2 linked regions of the Archangium violaceum genome follow. Each later gene encodes a partner of the first gene's protein in a complex. Links are inferred from orthologs where the notes say so. Each region holds a gene or a part of one and is shown on either strand. Other genes may lie near its edges.

The links.
Region 2: the proteins of secA (region 1) and secY are in contact, whole or in part, in a crystal structure (PDB 3DIN), measured with the Thermotoga maritima proteins. The link is inferred for Archangium violaceum from one-to-one orthologs. Residues at the interface, in WP_004082002.1 of Thermotoga maritima: Glu261, Ala262, Arg263, Lys300, Ala301, Arg302, Thr303, Ile304, Ile305, Leu323, Tyr324, Asp325, Pro326, Val329, Ser330, Tyr333, Ile336, Lys340, Phe345, Val349, Glu363, Phe364, Tyr374, Ser375, Gly376, Gly377, Glu393, Ile395, Thr482, Ser483; in WP_004081795.1 of Thermotoga maritima: Glu108, Gly109, Glu110, Glu111, Ala236, Glu237, Arg238, Arg239, Ile240, Thr241, Ile242, Gln243, Tyr244, Ala245, Arg246, Arg247, Val248, Thr249, Gly250, Arg251, Arg252, Val253, Tyr254, Gly256, Ala257, Ser258, Thr259, Tyr260, Leu261, Pro262.

Annotation. Positions count from the first base shown.
Region 1 is NZ_CP069338.1:12,082,910-12,093,007, forward strand. Bases 2,277-5,674 are described here. They hold secA (preprotein translocase subunit SecA), read right to left. Parts: upstream 5,327-5,674; coding sequence 2,477-5,326; downstream 2,277-2,476. In the rest of the region: pyrH (UMP kinase), read right to left, coding at 1-284; tsf (translation elongation factor Ts), read right to left, coding at 450-1,103; rpsB (30S ribosomal protein S2), read right to left, coding at 1,252-2,220; 23S rRNA (cytidine(2498)-2'-O)-methyltransferase RlmM, read left to right, coding at 5,770-6,663; JQX13_RS51020 (diguanylate cyclase domain-containing protein), read left to right, coding at 6,779-7,468; JQX13_RS51025 (M23 family metallopeptidase), read right to left, coding at 7,529-8,422; JQX13_RS51030 (Stp1/IreP family PP2C-type Ser/Thr phosphatase), read right to left, coding at 8,707-9,468; DNA repair protein RecN, read right to left, coding at 9,562-10,098. UniProt on the Escherichia coli protein: Required for protein export, interacts with the SecYEG preprotein conducting channel.
Region 2 is NZ_CP069338.1:8,831,760-8,841,263, reverse strand. What follows is about bases 442-3,245. They hold secY (preprotein translocase subunit SecY), read right to left. Parts: upstream 2,615-3,245; coding sequence 1,268-2,614; downstream 442-1,267. Other genes in these bases: rplO (50S ribosomal protein L15), read right to left, coding at 2,741-3,245; JQX13_RS37645 (adenylate kinase), read right to left, coding at 482-1,129. Outside these bases: map (type I methionyl aminopeptidase), read right to left, coding at 1-394; more of rplO, read right to left, coding at 3,246-3,256; rpmD (50S ribosomal protein L30), read right to left, coding at 3,275-3,529; rpsE (30S ribosomal protein S5), read right to left, coding at 3,532-4,050; rplR (50S ribosomal protein L18), read right to left, coding at 4,078-4,434; rplF (50S ribosomal protein L6), read right to left, coding at 4,531-5,100; rpsH (30S ribosomal protein S8), read right to left, coding at 5,155-5,556; JQX13_RS37605 (type Z 30S ribosomal protein S14), read right to left, coding at 5,734-5,919; rplE (50S ribosomal protein L5), read right to left, coding at 5,935-6,426; rplX (50S ribosomal protein L24), read right to left, coding at 6,760-7,089; rplN (50S ribosomal protein L14), read right to left, coding at 7,127-7,495; rpsQ (30S ribosomal protein S17), read right to left, coding at 7,603-7,917; rpmC (50S ribosomal protein L29), read right to left, coding at 7,928-8,134; rplP (50S ribosomal protein L16), read right to left, coding at 8,195-8,614; rpsC (30S ribosomal protein S3), read right to left, coding at 8,671-9,336; rplV (50S ribosomal protein L22), read right to left, coding at 9,382-9,504. UniProt on the Escherichia coli protein: The central subunit of the protein translocation channel SecYEG. Consists of two halves formed by TMs 1-5 and 6-10.

The sequences.
Region 1 (10,098 bases):
GCGTCCTGCATCGCCATGGAGTTGATGCACGTGGCGAGCATGCCCATGTAGTCGGCGCTCGCGCGGTCCATGCCCTCGGTGGAGCCGGCCACGCCGCGGAAGATGTTTCCGCCTCCAATGACCACGGCCAGCTCCACGCCCGCATCCGCCACTTCCTTCAACTCCGAGGCGATACGCGTCAGCGTGGGGGGATGGATGCCGTATTTCCCCTCTCCCATCAGGGCTTCGCCCGACAGCTTGAGGAGGATGCGCTTGTACCGTAGGGGTGTGGCTGGAGCGGACATTGGTCCCGCTTCTATCCCTCGCCCCGGCGGCGATCAACGCCGGAGTGCCTGCGCCGTCCTCCAGTGGCCCCTCTCCTATCACCCGGGCCCCCAAACGGCGAGGGCCGCACACCCCCGGAATTTCCGGGACGCGCGGCCCTCCGAAGCGCATGAGGCGCGGGACGGCTAGGCCTGGCCCAGCGTCTTGGCCACCTCGGCGGCCAGGTCGTCCTTCTTCTTCTCGATGCCCTCGCCCACCTCGTAGCGGACGAAGCGGCGCACGGCGACCTTCTCGCCGATCTTCGCCGCGCGCTCGGTGATCATCTCACCGACCTTCTTCTTGTCGTCCTTCACCCAGGGCTGGTCCACGAGGCACACCTGCTCGTAGTATTTCTCCACCTTGCCCACGAGGATCTTGTCCCACATGGCCTCGGGCTTGCCCTGCTGCTTGAGCAGCTCGCGCTGGATTTCCTTCTCCTTCTCCAGCTGCTCGGTGGGGACCTCCTCACGGCGGACGTACTTGGGGCTGGCCGCGGCGACCTGCATGGCCACGTCCTTCACCAGGTCCTGGAAGTCGGTGTTGCGGGCGACGAAGTCCGTCTCGCAGTTGACCTCCACGATGACGCCGATGCGGCCACCGTGGACGTAGGTGCCGATGATGCCCTCGGCGGCCACGCGGCCTTCCTTGCTGCCGGCCTTGGCGATGCCCTTCTTGCGCAGCCACTCCTCGGCCTTGACGAAGTCACCACCGGACTCCGCGAGGGCCTTCTTGCAATCCATCATGCCCGCGCCGGTCTTCTCGCGGAGCTCCTTCACCATCGTGGCGCTGACCTCGGCCATGTTCGTCTCCCAGGGGCCCTCCCCCAGCGCCAGGCACCGGAAGGGGCGTTCAGGTTTGAAGGTACTGCGGGGTTGAAAACGAAAAGCCGGACGGCGACCATGCGCCGCCCGGCTGGACTTCACGCACTCCCGAGGGAGCGCGGCGGCATTACTCGGCGGCGGTCTCCCCGCCCTCGCCGCCCTCGGAGCCCTCACCCGCGGCAGCGGCGGGAGCAGCGCCCTTCATCTCCACGAGAGGCCCGCGGCGGTCGCCGCCACGGTCACCACCCCGGCGATCACCCCGGTCCCCGCGGCGCGGCCCGCGGCGGTCGCCACGGTCATCGCGGTCGCGGCGATCGCCACGCTCCTCGCGCGCCTCGTCCTCGTCACGCTCGGCCGCCCCGCTGGCGCGGTAACGGGCCCCGCCCTCGATGCAGGACTCGGCGATCTTCGAGGTGAAGAGCTTGATGGAGCGGATGGCGTCGTCGTTGCCCGGAATGACGAAGTCGATGCCGTCCGGGTCGCAGTTGGTGTCCACCACGCCGATGACGGGGATGCCGAGGCGGTTGGCCTCGTGCACCGCGATGTGCTCCTTCTTCGGGTCGATGACGAAGATGCACTTGGGCAGCTTGGTCATCTCCTTCACGCCGCCCAGGTTCTTCTCCAGCTTCTCGCGCTCACGCTCGAGGGCCGCGACCTCCTTCTTCGGGAGGCGCTCGAAGGTGCCGTCCTCGGCCATCTTCTCCAGGGTCTTCAGGCGATCGATGCCCTGCTTGATCGTCTTGAAGTTGGTCAGCGTGCCACCGAGCCAGCGGCTGGTGACGAAGAACTGACCGGCGCGGCGCGCCTCCTCCTGGATGACGTCCTGGGCCTGCTTCTTGGTGCCGACGAAGAGCACCGAGCCGCCACGGCCGGTGATGTCCGACACGAAGCGGAAGGCCGCGCGGGCCATGTTGACCGTCTTCTGCAGGTCGATGATGTAGATGCCGTTACGGGCGCCGAAGATGTAGGGCTTCATCTTCGGGTTCCAGCGCTTCGTCTGGTGGCCGAAGTGAACACCGGCCTCCAGGAGCTGCCGCATCGTGATGCCGCTGGCGGCGGCCATGGCCTGCTGCTGAGTCGTCTCTTGCGTTTCCATCTCGGTTCTTCCTCCACGCCCGCTGGATTTCCGGCCGCTTGCCCCTCAAGGGAGGCACCGAGGACCGGCACGGACGTGTGTGTAGTGGGGTTGACTGGAACAACGAACCCGCCATCGACCTGGGCCGACGACGGGCGCGCTTCTCTAACAAAACCCATGCCGGAGGCGCAAGCTTCGCGTCACCAGATGGGGGTTGGTGGACGGATGCCGGGCACCCGGGAGAGCTCACCGGGGCCCGGTCCACCGGGTGTGCCCGTTAGACGCTGGCCTCGGCCGCGCCGTGGCACTTCTTGTACTTCTTGCCACTGCCGCAGGGGCACGGATCGTTGCGGCCCACCTTGGGACCCCCGGCGGACGCGGCGGCACTGGCGGCCGGACGCGTGGCGGCTGCCGGAGGACGGGCGGCGACGGGCTCGGCCAGCTTGCCCTCGGCGTCCGCTCGGCCTTCCTGCATCTGCCGCTGCCGCTGGGCCATCTGCCGGGCCAGCCGGGCCGCTTCCTCGGCGGCGGCGGAGGCCGCCTTCGCCTGCACCCGCATCATCTGGCTGACGAACTGCGAGCTGATGGCGCCGAGCATCTGGATGAAGCCCGAGTAGCCCTCCTTCTTGTACTCCTGCTTCGGATCCTTCTGGCCGTAGCCACGCAGGCCGATGCCCTGGCGCAGGTGGTCCATCGCCAGCAGGTGGTCCTTCCACAGCGTGTCGATGGTGACCAGGTAGCGCACCTGGAGGAAGCGCAGGAACTCCTCCCCGAACTCCTCCTCGCGGGCCTGGATGATCTTCTCGGCCGCCTTGTAGATGTCCTCCTGGATCTCCTCGCGCGAGCCGGCCTTGAGGAAGGACAGCTCCAGGTTGAGCGTCTCCTTCACGCCGCGGCTGAGCGCCTCCAGATCCCAGGAGGCGGGGTTGCGCGACGGGCAGTAGGTGTCGGTGAGCGACACGATGACGTCCTCGACGGCGTCGAGGATCATCTCCTTGTAGTCCGCCCAGGACACGATCTGCTCGGTGCGGATCTTGGTGCGGGTCTTCTTGTCCTCGTCGTACTCCACCAGCGGGATGCCGGCGCCGGCGGCCAGCACCTTGCGGCGCAGCTTGTAGATGGTGCGCCGCTGCTGGTTCATCACGTCGTCGTACTCGAGCAGGTTCTTGCGGATGTCGAAGTTGTGACCCTCGACACGCCGCTGGGCGCTCTCGATGGCGCGGCTGAGCCACACGTGCTCGATGACCTCGCCCTCCTCCATGCCCAGGCGCTCCATCAGGCCCGAGATGCGCTCGGACCCGAAGATGCGCATCAGGTCGTCCTCGAGCGACAGGTAGAAGCGGCTGCCACCCGGGTCACCCTGGCGGCCCGCGCGGCCACGCAGCTGGTTGTCGATGCGGCGCGACTCGTGGCGCTCGGTACCGATGATGTAGAGGCCACCGGCGGCCACCACCTCCTCGCGCTCCTTCGCCGTCTGCTCCTTGTACTTCGCCAGCGCCGCCTCGAAGCGCTGCTTGTGCTCCTCGAGCGCCTGCTGGTACGCGGTCATGTCCACCGGCTGCCCGTCCGCGCTCGGCGGCGGCGGCACGGGCTCGGGACCCACCTCGGCCTTGGCCATCACCTCGGCGTTGCCGCCCAGGAGGATGTCCGTACCGCGGCCGGCCATGTTGGTGGAGATGGTGACGGCGCCCTTGCGGCCCGCCTGCGCGACGATGTCCGCCTCGCGCTCGTGCTGCTTGGCGTTGAGCACGTTGTGGGGGATGCCCTGCTTCTTGAGGAAGTTGGCCACCACCTCGCTCTTGGCGATGGACACCGTACCCACCAGCACCGGCTGGCCCTTCTTGTGCAGCTCGACGATGTCCTTGGCCACCGCCTCGAACTTCTCGCGCTCCGTCTTGTAGACGACGTCGTCCTGGTCCTTGCGGATCATCGGCCGGTTGGTGGGCACCACCCGGACCTCCAGGTTGTAGATCTTCGCGAACTCCTCGGCCTCGGTGTCGGCGGTGCCGGTCATGCCCGAGAGCTTGGAATACATGCGGAAGTAGTTCTGGAACGAGATGGTGGCCAGCGTCTGGTTCTCGTTCTCGATCTTCACGCCTTCCTTGGCCTCGACGGCCTGGTGGAGGCCATCCGACCAGCGGCGGCCCGCCATCAGGCGGCCCGTGAACTCGTCGACGATCATCACCTCGCCGTCACGCACCACGTAGTCGCGGTCACGCTTGTAGAGCGTGTGGGCGCGCAGCGCCTGCTCCACGTGGTGGAGCGTTTCGATCTCGCTGGGATCGTAGAGGTTGCCGATCTTGAGGCGCTGCTGAATCTTCTCGATGCCGGAGTCCGTGAGGGAAACCGATTTGTGCTTCTCGTCCAGGATGTAGTCCTGGTCCGGAACGAGTCCGGGGATCACCTTGTCGACAATGTAGTACTTGTCGGTGGTGTCCTCGGTGGGACCGGAGATGATGAGGGGGGTACGCGCCTCGTCGATGAGGATGGAGTCCACCTCGTCGACGATGGCGTAGTTGAGCTCACGCTGGACGTAGTCCTGCAGACGGAACTTCATGTTGTCGCGCAGGTAGTCGAAGCCGAACTCGTTGTTCTGCCCGTAGGTGATGTCCGCCCGGTAGGCCTCCTGACGCTGCCGGTCGTTCAGCTCGTGGAGGATGCAGCCGGTGGTCATGCCCAGGAAGCGGTGCACGCGCCCCATCCACTCGGCGTCGCGCCGGGCCAGGTAGTCGTTCACCGTCACCACGTGCACACCGCGGCTGGACAGGGCGTTGAGGTACGACGGCAGCGTGGCGGTGAGCGTCTTGCCCTCACCGGTGCGCATCTCCGCGATGCAGCCCTGGTGGAGGAACATGCCGCCGATCATCTGCACGTCATAGTGCCGCTGGCCGATCACCCGGCGAGCGGCCTCACGGACCAGCGCGAACGCATCGAACAGCAGGTCGTCCAGCGGGCGGCCGTTCTGCACCTCCTGCTTCATCCGGGCGGTGGCGGCGGCGAAATCCTCATCCTTGAGCGCCCGCATCTTGCTCTCGAGCTCATTGATGCGGGCTACCTTCGGGAGCGCCTTCCTGAGCTCGCGCTCATTCTTCGTCCCGATGATCTTCTTCAGCGTCCATTCGATCATGCGATTCTGACTCTCTCGCCGGAGAATCCTCGAAGGAACGCGGCGAGTGAAGGGAAATCCCTGGATTGTAGGTGGGATGTAGGAAGGAAACCACGGGTTTCCCCCGAGTCATTCCACTTGGTTGGCCGCCGCGCGAGCGGCAGGACAGAGTAAAGCGGAACCGAGGCCACGCAATGCCCTCTCGTCGAAAAGAAGCCCATCGTCCAGTCAGGCGTCCTGCTCCCCGTCCGCAGAAGGGCACTACCTCTTCTCGGAGCGCGAAGCCATCGCCTCCCCCGTTTCCCTCCATTCCGCCGCGGGTGAAACCACCCCCCATTCCGGCGGACACCCTCCCCGCACAACCCGGGCGGTGGCTGTGGACCTGCCGCGCCGGTTTCGAGCCGCACCTGTTCGAGGAGTTGGCATGGGCGGGGGCATCCCCCCGGATGCTCGGAGAGGTGCTCGTGGAGAGCGAGAAGCGCCCGGCGGAGCCCCCTGTCTTCGCCCGGACGGGCATCCGCGTGCTGGCCTCGTTCCCGACGGAACAGGCACCCGAGCAGCTGGCCGAGGCCATCGCCGCCCGGACGGCCGAGGCCGCGCCTGCGGGCTCGCTCGTCCTACAGGCCTTCCTCCCGGACAGTCCGGCTGGCAACCGGCTGGCGGACGAGGCGGATGCCCTGCTGGAAGCAGTGCGCACGCGCCTGCCCGCCGACCGGCTGCTGGAGGAGACGTGGCGTGCCCGTGAGGCAGGCGCGATGCTCGTGGAGCTGTGCGTCGCCCCCGGGGTGGTGATGGTGGGCGCGGTGCCCGCGAGGGAGGCGCTATCGCTCGCTCCGGGTGGCCGCCAGCGGATGCGGCGCTCGGGAGATTCCCCCTCGCGCGCGGCGATGAAGCTGGAGGAGGCGCTGGTCAGCCTGCCCTTCGAACCGGGCCGGGGCGAGGTCTGCGTGGACCTCGGCGCGGCTCCGGGCGGCTGGACGCAGCGGCTGGTGGCGCGTGGGGCGCGGGTGATTGCCGTGGACCCGGCGAAACTGATGCCGGAGCTGGCCAGGCAACCGCGCGTGGAGCACGTGCAGGAGAGCGCCTTCTCCTACACGCCGGAGGAGCCGGCCGATTGGCTCTTCTGTGACATGGCCTGGCGTCCGCTCGAGGTGGCTCAGCTGTTGGCCAAGTGGGGCCGGCGCGGCTGGGCCACCCACATGGTGGCCAACATCAAGCTCCCCATGAAGGACAAGAACCCCATCCTCGTGCGGGTGCGTCACATCCTCACGCAGGACGGAGGCTGGCAGGGACTGACCATGCGTCAGCTCTACCATGACCGGGACGAGGTCACCGTCACCGCCCACCGGGGCCTGTAAGCCCGCCCTCGGTGTGAATCCCCTCTCCCCCCTGGGAGAGGGCCAGGGTGAGGGTCTACCCGCCCGCCATCACGGACCCCCTGCGCGGCTCCGCCGCCCGCGCTAAAGAGCGGCCATGCCCTACGCCATCGATGAAGCCATGGCCACCGCGCTGGTGACCCTTTACCCACGACTCGTGCAGCGCTCGCCCGAGCCCGTGAAGGTGGCGCTCCAACGCCTGCTCGACGAGGAACACGCGCGCCGAGGCGTGCCGGACGCAACGGGCGCGCTCAACCCGCTCGCCCTCACGCAGGGGACGCTGCTCAAGGAGGAGTTCGATCTCTCCACGCACGCGCACCACTCGGGCTGGACGGTGGGCGCGCTCATCGCGGACGTGAAGGGGATGATCCACTTCAATGCACGCCACGGCTTCCCCGTGGGGGACGCGATGCTGCGCGGCGTGGTGGAGTCCCTGCGGGCCCGGTTCCCCGGGGCGAAGGTGGTGCGGCTGCAGGGAGACAACTTCGCCGCGTTGCTGGTGCCCACCTCGGGGCTCTCGGTGACGGAAGAGCTCCGTGCCTCCACCCGCTCCCGGCTCGTGGCGGACGCGCGAGCCGCGCTGCCCGAAGGCGCCGAGCCTCCGGACTTCACGATCGCGCTGCTGGAGCTCACCATCGAGCAACCCACCCACTGGCAGGTGCTGGGACCCCTCGTGTGGGGCGAGCTCGAGCGCGCCTACACCCTGGAGCGGATGGGCACCGCCGGAGGCCTCCAGCGCCGACGACTGCAGCTCGGCGGCTTCGTGCCCGGCCGCTCCGAGCCCTGAAAACGCGAAAGGGGTGAGGGCCATCGACCCCCACCCCAGCGCTCTCGCGGAAGGTGTGTCCTACTCCTCGAGGATGAACTTGCGCGGGTTCTGGGGAATCCCGTTGACGCGCACCTCGTAGTGCAGGTGCGGACCGGTGGAGCGGCCGGTGTTGCCCACGGCCGCGATCGGCACGCCGCGCTTCACGCGGTCGCCCGCCTTCACCAGGATCTTCGACAGGTGGCCGAAGCGCGTCTTGATGCCGTAGCCGTGGTCGATGACGATCACGTTGCCGTAACCGCCCTCGAGCCCCGCGAACACCACCGTGCCATCCGACGGCGCGCTGACCTCCTTGCCGTGCGGGGCCGCGATGTCCATACCCGCGTGCGTCACCCGCTCCGCCGTGTATGGATCCAACCGCTGACCGAAGTCACTCGTCACCCAACCGCGCGTGGGCCAGATGGACGGGGTGGAGGCCAGCAGCGACTTCTGATCCTGGAAGTAGGCCTGCATCTCCTGAAGGCTCTGCTCCTGACGGGTCGCCTCGGCGCTCAGCCGATCCAACTTCCCCACCAGCGCCTTCGGGGACTCCATGCTGGTCAACTCGGTGAACTGCGTCTCCGCGGCGGGCGCTCCCACACCGGGCGCCTGCTCCACCGGGCCCATGGCCAGGTTGCGCTGCGGATCCGACAGCAGCGTGATGGAGCGCAGCTTCTGGTCGAAGCGCTCCACGCGGTCCAGCGTGGAGCCGATGTGCTCGATGCGCTCGCGCACCGTCTTCAACTGGCCCCGCAGCGTCAGGTTCTCCTCACGGAGAATGCGATTCTCCGCCGCGTCCCGGGCCACCTGGAAGTAGTGGACGGTGGCCCCCAGGGCCAGACCCGCCATCAACAACACCCCGCCACCCACCTGGAGGATGAGCGACCTCGAGACGTTGAACCGCCTGACCGGGGAGTTATGGTCCGCGATCAACATCAGGGTGTAGGACTTTTTCGCCTTCGCCAATTCCAGCTCCCTTTGCGCCTCTGCGCTTCGGCGTGCGGACCCGGGGCGAGAGGTTAGGTCGTCCCCGAGCGCGTTTCATCTCCCCCACGCCCTGCAGCCCAGCTCTCCGTCGACTACCATGACTCTCAAGTCACGGTAATCGTTTGGGCAGCTATCACTCGACTTCCGAGGGTGTCAAGCTGGGACACACGACACCCGACGCTCCACGTACATCTCCGTGGAACAATTCCAGTCGCCCAATCCGGGCGACCGATTCAGGCCGTCATCTGCACCACGATGACCGAGATGTTGTCGTCGCCACCGCGCTCGTTCGCCAGGTCGATGAGGCGCTTGGGGATGTCCGCGAGATTGGAGGTGGCCTGCACCACCTCGTGGATCTCCCGGTCCTCCACCATGTTGGCGAGACCATCCGAGCACAGCAGGAAGACGTCTCCCGCCTCCGCCACCACGCCCATCACGTCCACCTGGACCTCCTCCTCGAAGCCCACGGAGCGCGTGATGATGTTCTTGTAGCGGGAGTGCTTGGCCTCCTCGGGGGTGATCATCCCGGCCTTGATCTGCTCGTTGACCAGCGAGTGGTCCTCGGAGATCTGCTGGATGAGGGAACCCCGGACGAGGTAGGCCCGGCTGTCACCCACGTGCGCGAAGAACGCGTGGTTGTCGCGCACGACGAGCGAGATGACCGTGGTGCCCATGCCCGACAGGCGCGGATCCTCCTGCGCGGTGGTGAAGATGGCCAGACAGGCCTTCTCCACCGCCGTGCGTAAGGCATCCGGCAGGAGCGCGTCCTGCAGGTTGGGACTGGTGACGAACGGGTTGTCCCGGCTGTCCCGGGCCCGTCTCAGTTCCTTGTCGATGGTCTCGACGGCGATGCGGGAGGCGGTACCGCCCCCAGCATGGCCACCCATGCCATCCGCGACGACATAGAGCTGGAGCTCGTCGTCGATGAGGAAGCTGTCTTCGTTGTGGTTGCGCTTACGCCCCACGTCCGTGAGGCCGGCCGAGACGACCTTCATGCGGGGAGCCGCGGTCTGCCCTGCGGTTCTAGACACGGCGTGGATGCTATGTGAGGGACCTTATCGGAGCAAGGAGGCGTTGCACGTACCCGGCTAGGCGGTGCGGCGCAGCCGGCTCCGGGACCCGCCATCCGGAGTGGGTTCCCGCCTGGCCCGAGGGGGTCCGGACACTCGATGGGCCGAACGAACCAGGGCCTCGGCCGCCCCCAGCGCCTCGCGCGTCACCTCTACTCCGGACATCATGCGCGCCAGCTCCTGGGTACGCTCGGTCCCCGCCTCCAGCGGCACCACCTCGGAGACGGTGCGCTCGCCCTTGAGCCCCTTGCGGATGAGCAGGTGGGCGTCCGCGTACGCCGCCACCTGCGGCAGGTGGGTGATGCACAGCACCTGCCGGTGCCCGCTGACATCCTTGATCATCCGACCCACCACGTCGGCGATGGCGCCGCTCACCCCGGAGTCCGCCTCGTCCAGGATGTAACAGCCACAGCCGTCACTGTCCGCCAACGCACGCTTGAGGGCCAGCAGGAGGCGCGAGGCCTCACCACCCGACGCCACCCTGGCCAGCGGCCGGGCAGGCTCGCCCGGGTTGGCGCTGAAGAAGAACTCCACCTCGTCCAGGCCCTCGGCCTT
Region 2 (9,504 bases), 3.2 Mb from region 1 along the record:
ACTCCCGGGTGGCGTCCAGCAACGCCTGGGCCTCGCGGCTCACCTTGCCGACCGGCACCGTGCGGGCCGAGTCCCCGAAGAAGCCGCGGTACACCACCCCGAAATCCAGCTTCATCAGGTCCCCCTCCTGCAGCTTGCGCCTCTTGGAGGGGATGCCGTGCACGACCTCGTGGTTGACGGAGGCACACAGGCAGGCAGGGAAACCGCGGTAGCCCTTGAAGGCGGGCCGGGCGCCCTTCTTGTAGATGAGCCTCTCGGCCAGGGCATCCAGGTCCCAGGTGGTGACACCTGGAGCCACCGCCTTCTCGAGCTCGTCCAGGATCTCGCTCACGATGCGCCCAGCTTCACGCATGAGGGCGATCTCTTCCTGGCTCTTGATCTCGACCTGGCTCATCCCTGCCTCGCCATTGCTTGAACCGCTGGGGGGAGGACTCTCACTCCAAGAACCCTGCCCCTGGCCGTCCGCCCGCTTCGCGGGCGATCAGGCCTTACCCAGCGCCTTCTTGATGTCCTCGTAGATGCCTTCGGGGGATCCCACTCCGTCGATGCTCTTGAGCAGTCCCCGTTGCGCGTAGAACTGCTTGAGGGAAGCGGTCTCCGTCTCGTACTTCTTCAGACGCTTCTCGATGACCTCGGCCTTGTCGTCCTCGCGCTGGGAGAGGCTGGTGTCGTCCTTGTCACAGAAGCCGGCCCGCTTCGGAGGGTTCTGGTAGACATGATAGACGGCGCCACACGTGGGGCACGAGCGCCGACCCGAGCCGCGCTCGATGAGCTTTTCGGTCGGCACCTCGAGCGACACCACGGCATCCAGCTTCTTGCCCAGCCTGGCGAGCATGCGCTCGAGGGCCTCGGCCTGGGGAGGAGTTCGCGGGAAGCCATCCAGCACGAAGCCATTGACGCAGTCCGGCTCCTTGAGGCGCTCCTCCACGATACCGATGACGATCTCGTCCGGCACGTAGGCGCCAGCGGCCATCAGCGGCCCGGCCAGCTTGCCCATCTCCGTGCCCTCACGAACCGCCTTGCGGAGGATGTCACCCGTGGAGATCTGCGGAATCTTGAAATCCGCGTACAGATTCTTCGCCTGGGTCCCCTTCCCCGCGAACGGCGGGCCAAACAGGATGAGGTTCATAGGTTCCTCTTAGCTCGTCAGGAAGGAGCGCGGGAGGGCTAAAGCGAGCCTCTTTCCCACTGCTCACACACCCCTGGAACGACGAGGCGCCCCTCCCCGGGGTGAGGGGGAGGAGCGCCAGGTAGACAGCTGGCTCGACTAGGCAGCCACGCGAACCCGGCCGCGGATGCGAGGACCGCGAGGACCGGCGAAGCCCTCGTAGTTGCGGCTGATGAGGTGGCCCTCGATCTGCTGCACCGTATCCAGCGCCACGCCCACGACGATCAGCAGCGCCGTACCACCGAACGTGAAGCGGACGCCCAGCATGTTCGTGATGATGGACGGAATCACGCAGATGGCGGCCAGGTAGAGCGCCCCGCCGAAGGTGATGCGGTTGAGCACGCCCTCGATGAAGTCCGCCGTTTGACGACCCGGACGGATGCCCGGGATGTAGCCGCCCTGCTTCTTGATGTTGTCCGCCACGTCGTCCGGCCGGAAGGTCAGCGCCGTGTAGAAGTACGAGAAGAAGACGATCAACAGCACGAAGATGCCGTTGTAGACCCAGGGGCTGGACTCGATGCTGCGCTGCACGCCCTGCAGGAACGGGAACCAGGTGCCCAGCGTGGCCGGGAAGGACAGCAGCGCGCCGGCGAAGATCGGCGGAATCACGCCCGAGGTATTCACCTTCATCGGGAAGTAGGTGGCCTGGCCCGCGAACATGCGCCGCCCCGCCATGCGCTTGGCGTACTGCACCGGGATGCGTCGCATACCGCGCTCGACGTAGACCACCACGCCGACGACGAGGACCATGAACGCCAGCAGGGCCGCCACGGCCGCCATGCTGATGATCTCCTGCTGGACCATATCGAGCAGCGACTTGCCGCTGGGCAGCAGGCCGGACACGATGCCCGCGAAGATGATGAGGGAGATGCCGTTGCCGATGCCGCGCTCGGTGATGCGCTCACCCAACCACATGATGAACGCGGTGCCCGCCGTCAGGCTGATGACGGTCATGAAGGTGAACCAGGCGTTGTCGTTGGGAACGACCACCTGGTTGAACCCGGCCTGGCCCGCGTCCGTGCGGCCCAGCGAGGCCAGCCAGCGCGAGATACCAATGCCCTGCACGATGGACAGGGCGATGGTGCCATAGCGGGTGTACTGGTTGATTTTCTGCCGGCCGCCGGCCCCTTCCTTCTGCAGCCGCTCGAGGCTGGGCACCACCACCGCCAGGAGCTGGATGATGATGGAGGCGGATACGTACGGCATGATGCCCAGACCGAAGATGGACATCTGGTCCAGGGCGCCGCCGGAGAAGAGGTTGAAGAGCGAGAACAGGCCGCCCGACTGGCGCTGGGCGTCCATGAACGCGTTCATCGCAGCCCGGTCCACGCCAGGCGTATTGATGAAGATTCCGATGCGGTACACCGCGAGCAGCATCAGCGTATAGATGAGCCGGCTGCGCAGCTCCGCGATGCGGAAGACGTTGGCGAAGGCGTTCAGAGCCACGTGGGATCCATCCCCCAAAAAGGTTTCTGCGAGAACAGCAGCGCCCCTGTCCGAATTCGGAAAGGGGCGCTGAATGCTACACGGATAGAAAGGCGCGCACCACTAGGAGTGTGACGCGCCCTACCCTCACGACCGGGCCTGCTTCACGCCCTTACCGGCGTGCGCCTTCGCGGCGGACTCGGGCTTGTGGGCCACCAGGGGGAGCTCCTCCACGGAACCGCCCGCCTTCTCGATGGCCTCACGAGCGGCGGCCGAGGCCTTGTTCACCCGAACGGTCAGCTTCTTGGTGAGCGCGCCGTTGCCGAGCACCTTGATGCCGTCGTAGCGACCCTTCACCAGACCCCGGGCCTCCAGCGACTCCACGTCCACCGTGGCGCCCGCGTCGAACCCCTCGAGGTCCGCCAGGTTCACCACCGCGTACTCGGTGCGGTTGGGGGAGATGAAGCCGAACTTCGGCAGGCGACGCTGCAGCGGGCTCTGGCCACCCTCGAAGCCCTCGAACCGCATGTTACCCGTGCGAGCCTTCTGGCCCTTGCCACCGCGGCCGGCCGTCTTGCCCAGGCCGCTACCCTGGCCGCGGCCCACCCGCTTCTTGCGGTGCCACGAGCCCTCGGGGCGCTTCAGCTTGTTGAGCGTAGTCATTGTCTGAACCCTCTCGCACTAGGCCTTGCGGGCGCGCGCGGCGTCCCGGACCCGGATCTTCCGAGGCTTGCGACGGGTGGCCTTGGGGGCCTCGCCCTGCACCGTCTCGGCCGTCACCAGGTGACGGACCTTGTTCACCATGCCGCGGATGGCCGGCGTGTCCTTCAGGAGACGCTCATCGCCGAACTTCTTCAGTCCGAGGCTATCGATCGTCGCGAGCTGGTCCACGGACGAACCCGCGAAGCTCTTCGTCAGCTTGACCTTGATGGCCATGATTAACCCCTCGCCTCCTCGGACTTCTGCGGACCCACGTCCTTGCCGCGCAGGCGCGACACCTGCTCCGGCGAACGGAGGTTCTTCAGACCCGCCATGGTGGCCTTGAGCACGTTGTGGGGGTTCCGCGAGCCCTGGCTCTTGGTCAGGATGTTGCGGATGCCCGCCGCCTCGAGGACCGCGCGCACCGCGCCACCGGCGATGACGCCCGTACCCTCACCGGCCGGCTTCAGGAGCACCCAGCCCGCGCCGAAGTGACCGAGCACCTCGTGGGGGATGGTGTGACCCTGCAACGGGACGCGGAACAGGTTCTTCTTGGCGTTCTCGCCGCCCTTGCGGATGGCCTCGGGAACCTCGTTGGCCTTGCCCAGCCCCACGCCAACGTGGCCGGCGCCGTCGCCCACCACCACCAGCGCGGCGAACGAGAACCGCCGGCCGCCCTTCACCACCTTGGCGACACGGTTGATGTTCACCACGCGGTCGGTGAGGTCGAGATCGTTTGGATTGATCGGAGTTGCCACTTGGGAACTTCCTTATTCGAAAGGTTGCTAGAACTTGAGCCCGGCCTCGCGCGCGGCATCAGCCACGGCGGCGATCCGACCATGGTAGGGGAAGCCGTTGCGGTCGAACACCACCGCCACGACGTTGGCCGCCTTGCACTTCTCCGCGATGAGCGAGCCCACGCGCTTGGCCTCGGCCTTCTTGTCGCCCTCGGTGTTGCCCTTGAGCTCCTTGGAGAGCGACGAGGCGTAGGCCAGGGTGCGGCCCGTGGTGTCGTCCACCACCTGGGCGTAGATGTGCTTGAGGCTCTTGTAGACCGTGAGCCGCGGACGCTCGGTGGTACCCGAGATCTTCTTGCGGATGCGGTCCTTCCTCTTGAGGCGCGGATCGAGCTTGTTCGACATGGATGATTCCTTCTCCGTCCGGCGGTGATGGGGACTTCCACCGCCGGATGATTGCGCGACCCCTCCAGGAGTCGCGCGGTTGGGTGTTCACTCCGACTAGGCCGTACCGGTCTTGCCTTCCTTACGGCGGATCTTCTCGGTGGCGTACTTGATGCCCTTCCCCTTGTACGGCTCGGGCGGGCGCAGCGCGCGGATCTTCACGGCGGCGGCCCCGAGGGCCTCCTTGTCCGCCGAGCGCAGGGTGAGACCCAGGGTGGGCAGACCATCCTCGGTGCGCGCGGCCTTGTCCACCTCGGCCGTCACGCCCTCGGGCAGGTCGAACACCACCGGGTGCGAGTAACCCAGCGTGAGGTTGATCGTCTTGCCCTTCACCTCGGCGCGGAAACCGACGCCGCGGATGTCCAGGCGACGCTCGAAGCCCGTCGACACGCCCTTGGCCGCGTTGGCCAGCAGCGTACGGGTCAGACCATGCAGGCTACGGGCCTCACGCGACTCATCTTCGCGCTCCACCCGGACCTCGTTGCCCGCGACCGTCACCTTCACGCCCTTGGCGGGAAGCTGAACGACCATCTTGCCCTTGGGGCCCTCGAAACTGACCTGGCGGCCCGACACAGTGGCCTTCGTCTTGTCCGCCAGCTTGACCGGAAGCTTTCCAATCCGACTCATGATTCCCTCGTGCAGTCCAGGTCGCGGCACGGGCCGCGGTACCCGGGCAGCTGGCTAGTAGACAGTGCAGAGCAGCTCGCCGCCGACCTTCTGCTTGCGAGCATCGGAGTCCACCATCACGCCGCGCGACGTGGACAGGATGGAGATGCCCAGACCGCCGAGCACCTGCGGAATCTCACGCGAGTTGACGTACCGGCGCAAGCCGGGCTTGGACACGCGGCGGATGCCGGTGATCGCCGGAGCGCGATCCGGACCGTACTTCAGCTGCACGCTGATCTCGTTCTGCGGCGCGCGCTCGTGGACCGTGTAGTCCCCGATGAAGCCCTCGGCCTTGAGAACCTTGATGATCTCGACCTTGAGGTTCGAGTGGGGGATGACGACCTTGTCGTGACGCGCGCGCGAGCCGTTGCGCAGGCGGGTCAGCATGTCGCCAATGGGATCGTTGACAACCGACATGAATGGCTACCTTCCGTGCGGAGCGGTCTCACCGCCTCCGCGTTCGCAACCGCCGCGCCTGCCGGGCCCATCCCGGGGGTTCGCCACGGTTGCCATGCAGCTACTGCTTCAGCCCACCCTCTCGAGGGCGGGCCAGGCACCCGGGCCCCTGCTCGGAGCCCGGACACCCGCGTCCGACTACCAGGACGACTTGGTGACGCCGGTGATCTCGCCGCGGAGGGCGCGGTGCCGGAAGCAGATACGGCACATGTTGAACTTCCGCAGGAACGCGCGGGGCCGACCGCACAACGGGCAGCGGTTGTACGCGCGGACGGAGAACTTCGGCTTGCGCTTCGCCTGAGCGATCTTCGAGAGCTTGGCCATGGATGCGGGTCCTCGTTACTGGCGGAACGGCATGCCGAAGTGACGCATCAGCGCCAGCCCCTGCTCATCGTTCGCCGCAGTGGTGACGAAGCTGATGTTCAGCCCCTTCACCTTCTCGATCTGGTCGTAGTTGATTTCCGGGAAGATGATCTGCTCGCGCACGCCGAGCGTGTAGTTGCCCTTCCCGTCGAACGCCTTGGGGGACACGCCCTTGAAGTCACGCACGCGCGGCAGCGCGACGGTGATGAGGCGGTCCAGGAACTCGTACATCCGGTCGCCGCGCAGCGTGACGGCGGCACCGATCGCCTGGCCCTGGCGCAGCTTGAAGTTCGCGATGGACTTGCGGGCGCGGGTCACCACGGGCTTCTGACCGGTGATGGCACCCAGCTGGTCCACGGCGGACTCGAGGATCTTGGCGTTGGCGAGCGCCTCGCCCAGACCCATGTTGACGACGATCTTCTCGAGGCGAGGAACCTCCATCGGGTTCTTGAGGCCCAGCTCCTTCATCAGCGCGGGCACGCCTTCCTTGCGGAAGCGCAGCTTCAGACGCGCCGGCTTGGCCTCGAGACCCTCCTCGATGTTCGCCGCGAAACCTGCCTTCTTGAGCTCTTCCTTCTTGCGGCCCTTCTTCTCCTTCTTCGCCGCGTCCTTCTTCTCTTCAGCCATCGTCTTGTCCTCTGCTTCGGAACGCCGTCGTGGACCCAGCGCGCCGATCAGTACTGCGTGGAAACTGGAAACACCGGAGCCCCCATGGGTCTTTCGGAGCCCCGGGTATGCACGCCCGTCCTCCCCTCATCCGGGTAGGACAAAGGGCGCGCATACATGCCCGAACCCGCGCCCCTAGTCAATCAGGGCGTCGCAGTTCTTGCAGAACCGCTTCTTCTTGTCCCCATCGGCCCGGATGCCCACGCGGGTCGGCTTGTCGCACTTGGCGCAAACCAGCTGGACGTCCGAGATGTGGATGGTGCCCGGCTTCTCCACGATGCCGCCCTCGGGCTGCTGGGGCGTCTTGCGCAGGTGCCGCTTGACCAGGCGCACGCCCTCGACGGTCACCCGCTGGGCCTCACGGTCGATCTTCAGGATCTTCCCGCGCTTGCTCGCCGGGGTCTTCTCCGAGCGCTCGGCGCCGGCGATGACCTGGACGGTGTCTCCAACCTTGAGCTTCTCCATGGTTCCTCTCCCTCCTCGCGGACCGCCTGACGCCCTACTAGAGGACCTCGGGAGCGAGCGAGATGATCTTCATGAACTTGCGGGCGCGGAGCTCGCGGGCGACCGGCCCGAAGATGCGCGTCCCGATGGGCTCCATGTCCTTGTTGATGAGGACGGCGGAGTTGCCATCGAACTTGATGTAGCTGCCATCCGGACGGCCCACCTCGCGCGCGGTGCGCACGATGACGGCCTTGGCCACATCACCCTTCTTCACCTTGGAGTTCGGCAGCGCCTCGCGCACCGACACGACGATCACATCGCCGATGGACGCGTACTTGCGCTTCGAGCCACCGAGCACCTTGATGCAGAACACCTTCTTGGCGCCCGAGTTGTCGGCCACGTCGAGCACGCTCGTCATCTGAATCATCTGGAATCTCCTATCTCAGCTACGGCAGGCCCTTCCGGTGAGGAGGGGCACCGCGCGGCTCGAGCCACGGCCTCGCGCGCCTGGGTGGCAGCGCGAGCTCGGACGGCTCAGACGTTCTTGCTCTTCTCCAACACCTCGACCACGCGCCAGCGCTTGTCCTTCGAAGCGGGACGGGTCTCGGCGATACGAACCCGGTCACCCTCATTGATGGTGACCTTGGCCGGATAGTCGTGGTCCTCGACGTGCGCCTTGTACTTCTCGCGCATGCTCATGATCTTCCCGTACTTCGGGTGAGACGCGCGGCGCGAGACGGTGACCACCACCGTCTTCTGCATCTTGTTGGAGGTCACGATCCCCACGCGGGTCTTGGGACGGCCGCGGGTGGAGGTCTTGGCAGAGGTGGATTGAGTCGCTTCAGCCATGAAAAAGCTCCTAAGCCTTCTTCTCCGCCCGGGTCTTCTCCCCCAGGACGGTCAGGATGCGCGCCAGGTCGCGCTTGTGCTGGGTGCGCTCGGACGGATTGTCGAGCGAGCCGGTCGCCCTCTTGAGCTGATCCTGGAACAGCGTCTCGCGCAGCTCGGCCGCGCGCCGCTTCAGGTCATCCGCCGAGAGCTCCTTGAGTTCCTTCGCAGTCGCCATCTTCAAATCTCCTCGAGCCAGCGGGCGGCCCTCTTCTCAGCGGGCCACCCGGAGGCGGAACTAGAGCGCCAGCTCGCTGCGGGTGACGATCTTCGTCAGCACCGGCAGCTTGGCCTGGGCCAGCTTCAGGGCGGTCGTGGCAACCTCCGGCGTCATACCCTCCATCTCGTAGAGGATGCGGCCGGGCTTGACCACCGCCACGTAGTACTCCACACCGCCCTTACCGGTACCCATGCGGGTTTCGGCGGGCTTCTTGGTGATGGGCTTGTCCGGGAATACACGGATCCAGATCTTGCCACCACGCTTGATGTGGCGCGTCATCGCGATACGGGCCGCCTCGATCTGCCGCGAGGTAATCCACCCCGGCTGCAGGGACATGAGGCCGTACTCACCGTAGGTGAGATCGCTGCCGCGGTACGCCCGACCGGGCGTGCGGCCCTTGTGCATCTTGCGGTACTTCGTGCGAGCAGGCTGAAGCATCGTCGGTGTCCTTCAATCCCGAGCGAGCCGTCCCTCCCGGGACGGCTCCCGGGGAGTTAGCGGTTGGCCGCCGGCGCGGGGCTCTGACCACCCTTGGTGGGCAGCACCTCGCCGCGGCAGATCCAGACCTTGCAACCGATCTTGCCGTAGGTGGTCTTCGCCTCGGCGAAACCGTAGTCGATGTCCGCACGAAGGGTGTGCAGGGGCACGCGGCCCTCGCGGTACCACTCGTAGCGGGCCATCTCCGCGCCACCGAGGCGGCCGGAGCACGACACACGGATACCCTTGGCGCCGAACTTCATCGCCGTCTGCAGCGCCTTCTTCATGGCGCGGCGGAAGGCGATACGGCGCTCGAGCTGGGTGGCGATGTTCTCGGCCACCAGCTGCGCGTCCGTCTCGGCCTTGCGGACCTCGACGATGTTGAGGAAGACCTCGTTCTTCGTGAACTGCTGGAGGTCCTTCTTCACCGTCTCGATGCCCGCACCGCGCTTGCCGATGACGATGCCCGGGCGCGCGGTGTGCACGTTGACCTTCACCTTGTTCGCCGCGCGCTCGATCTCCACCTTGGAGACACCCGCATGGGCGAGCGACTTCTTCACGAACTCGCGGATGCGGATGTCCTCATGCAGCCACTGCGCGTAGTTCTTGTGCTCGAACCACTTGGAGTCCCAGGTCTTGATGACCCCGAGGCGGAACCCAATGGGATGGACTTTCTGGCCCAACGTGCTTCTCCTTCGAATCGGTTGCGTGGGGCGCCAGGCGGGCGGCTACTTGGCCGCCTCCGCCAGCACCACGTGAATGTGACTGGTCTTCTTGTTGATGCGCGAGGCCCGGCCCATGGCGCGCGGCATGTAGCGGCGCTGGGTAGGACCCTGATCCACCGAGATCGT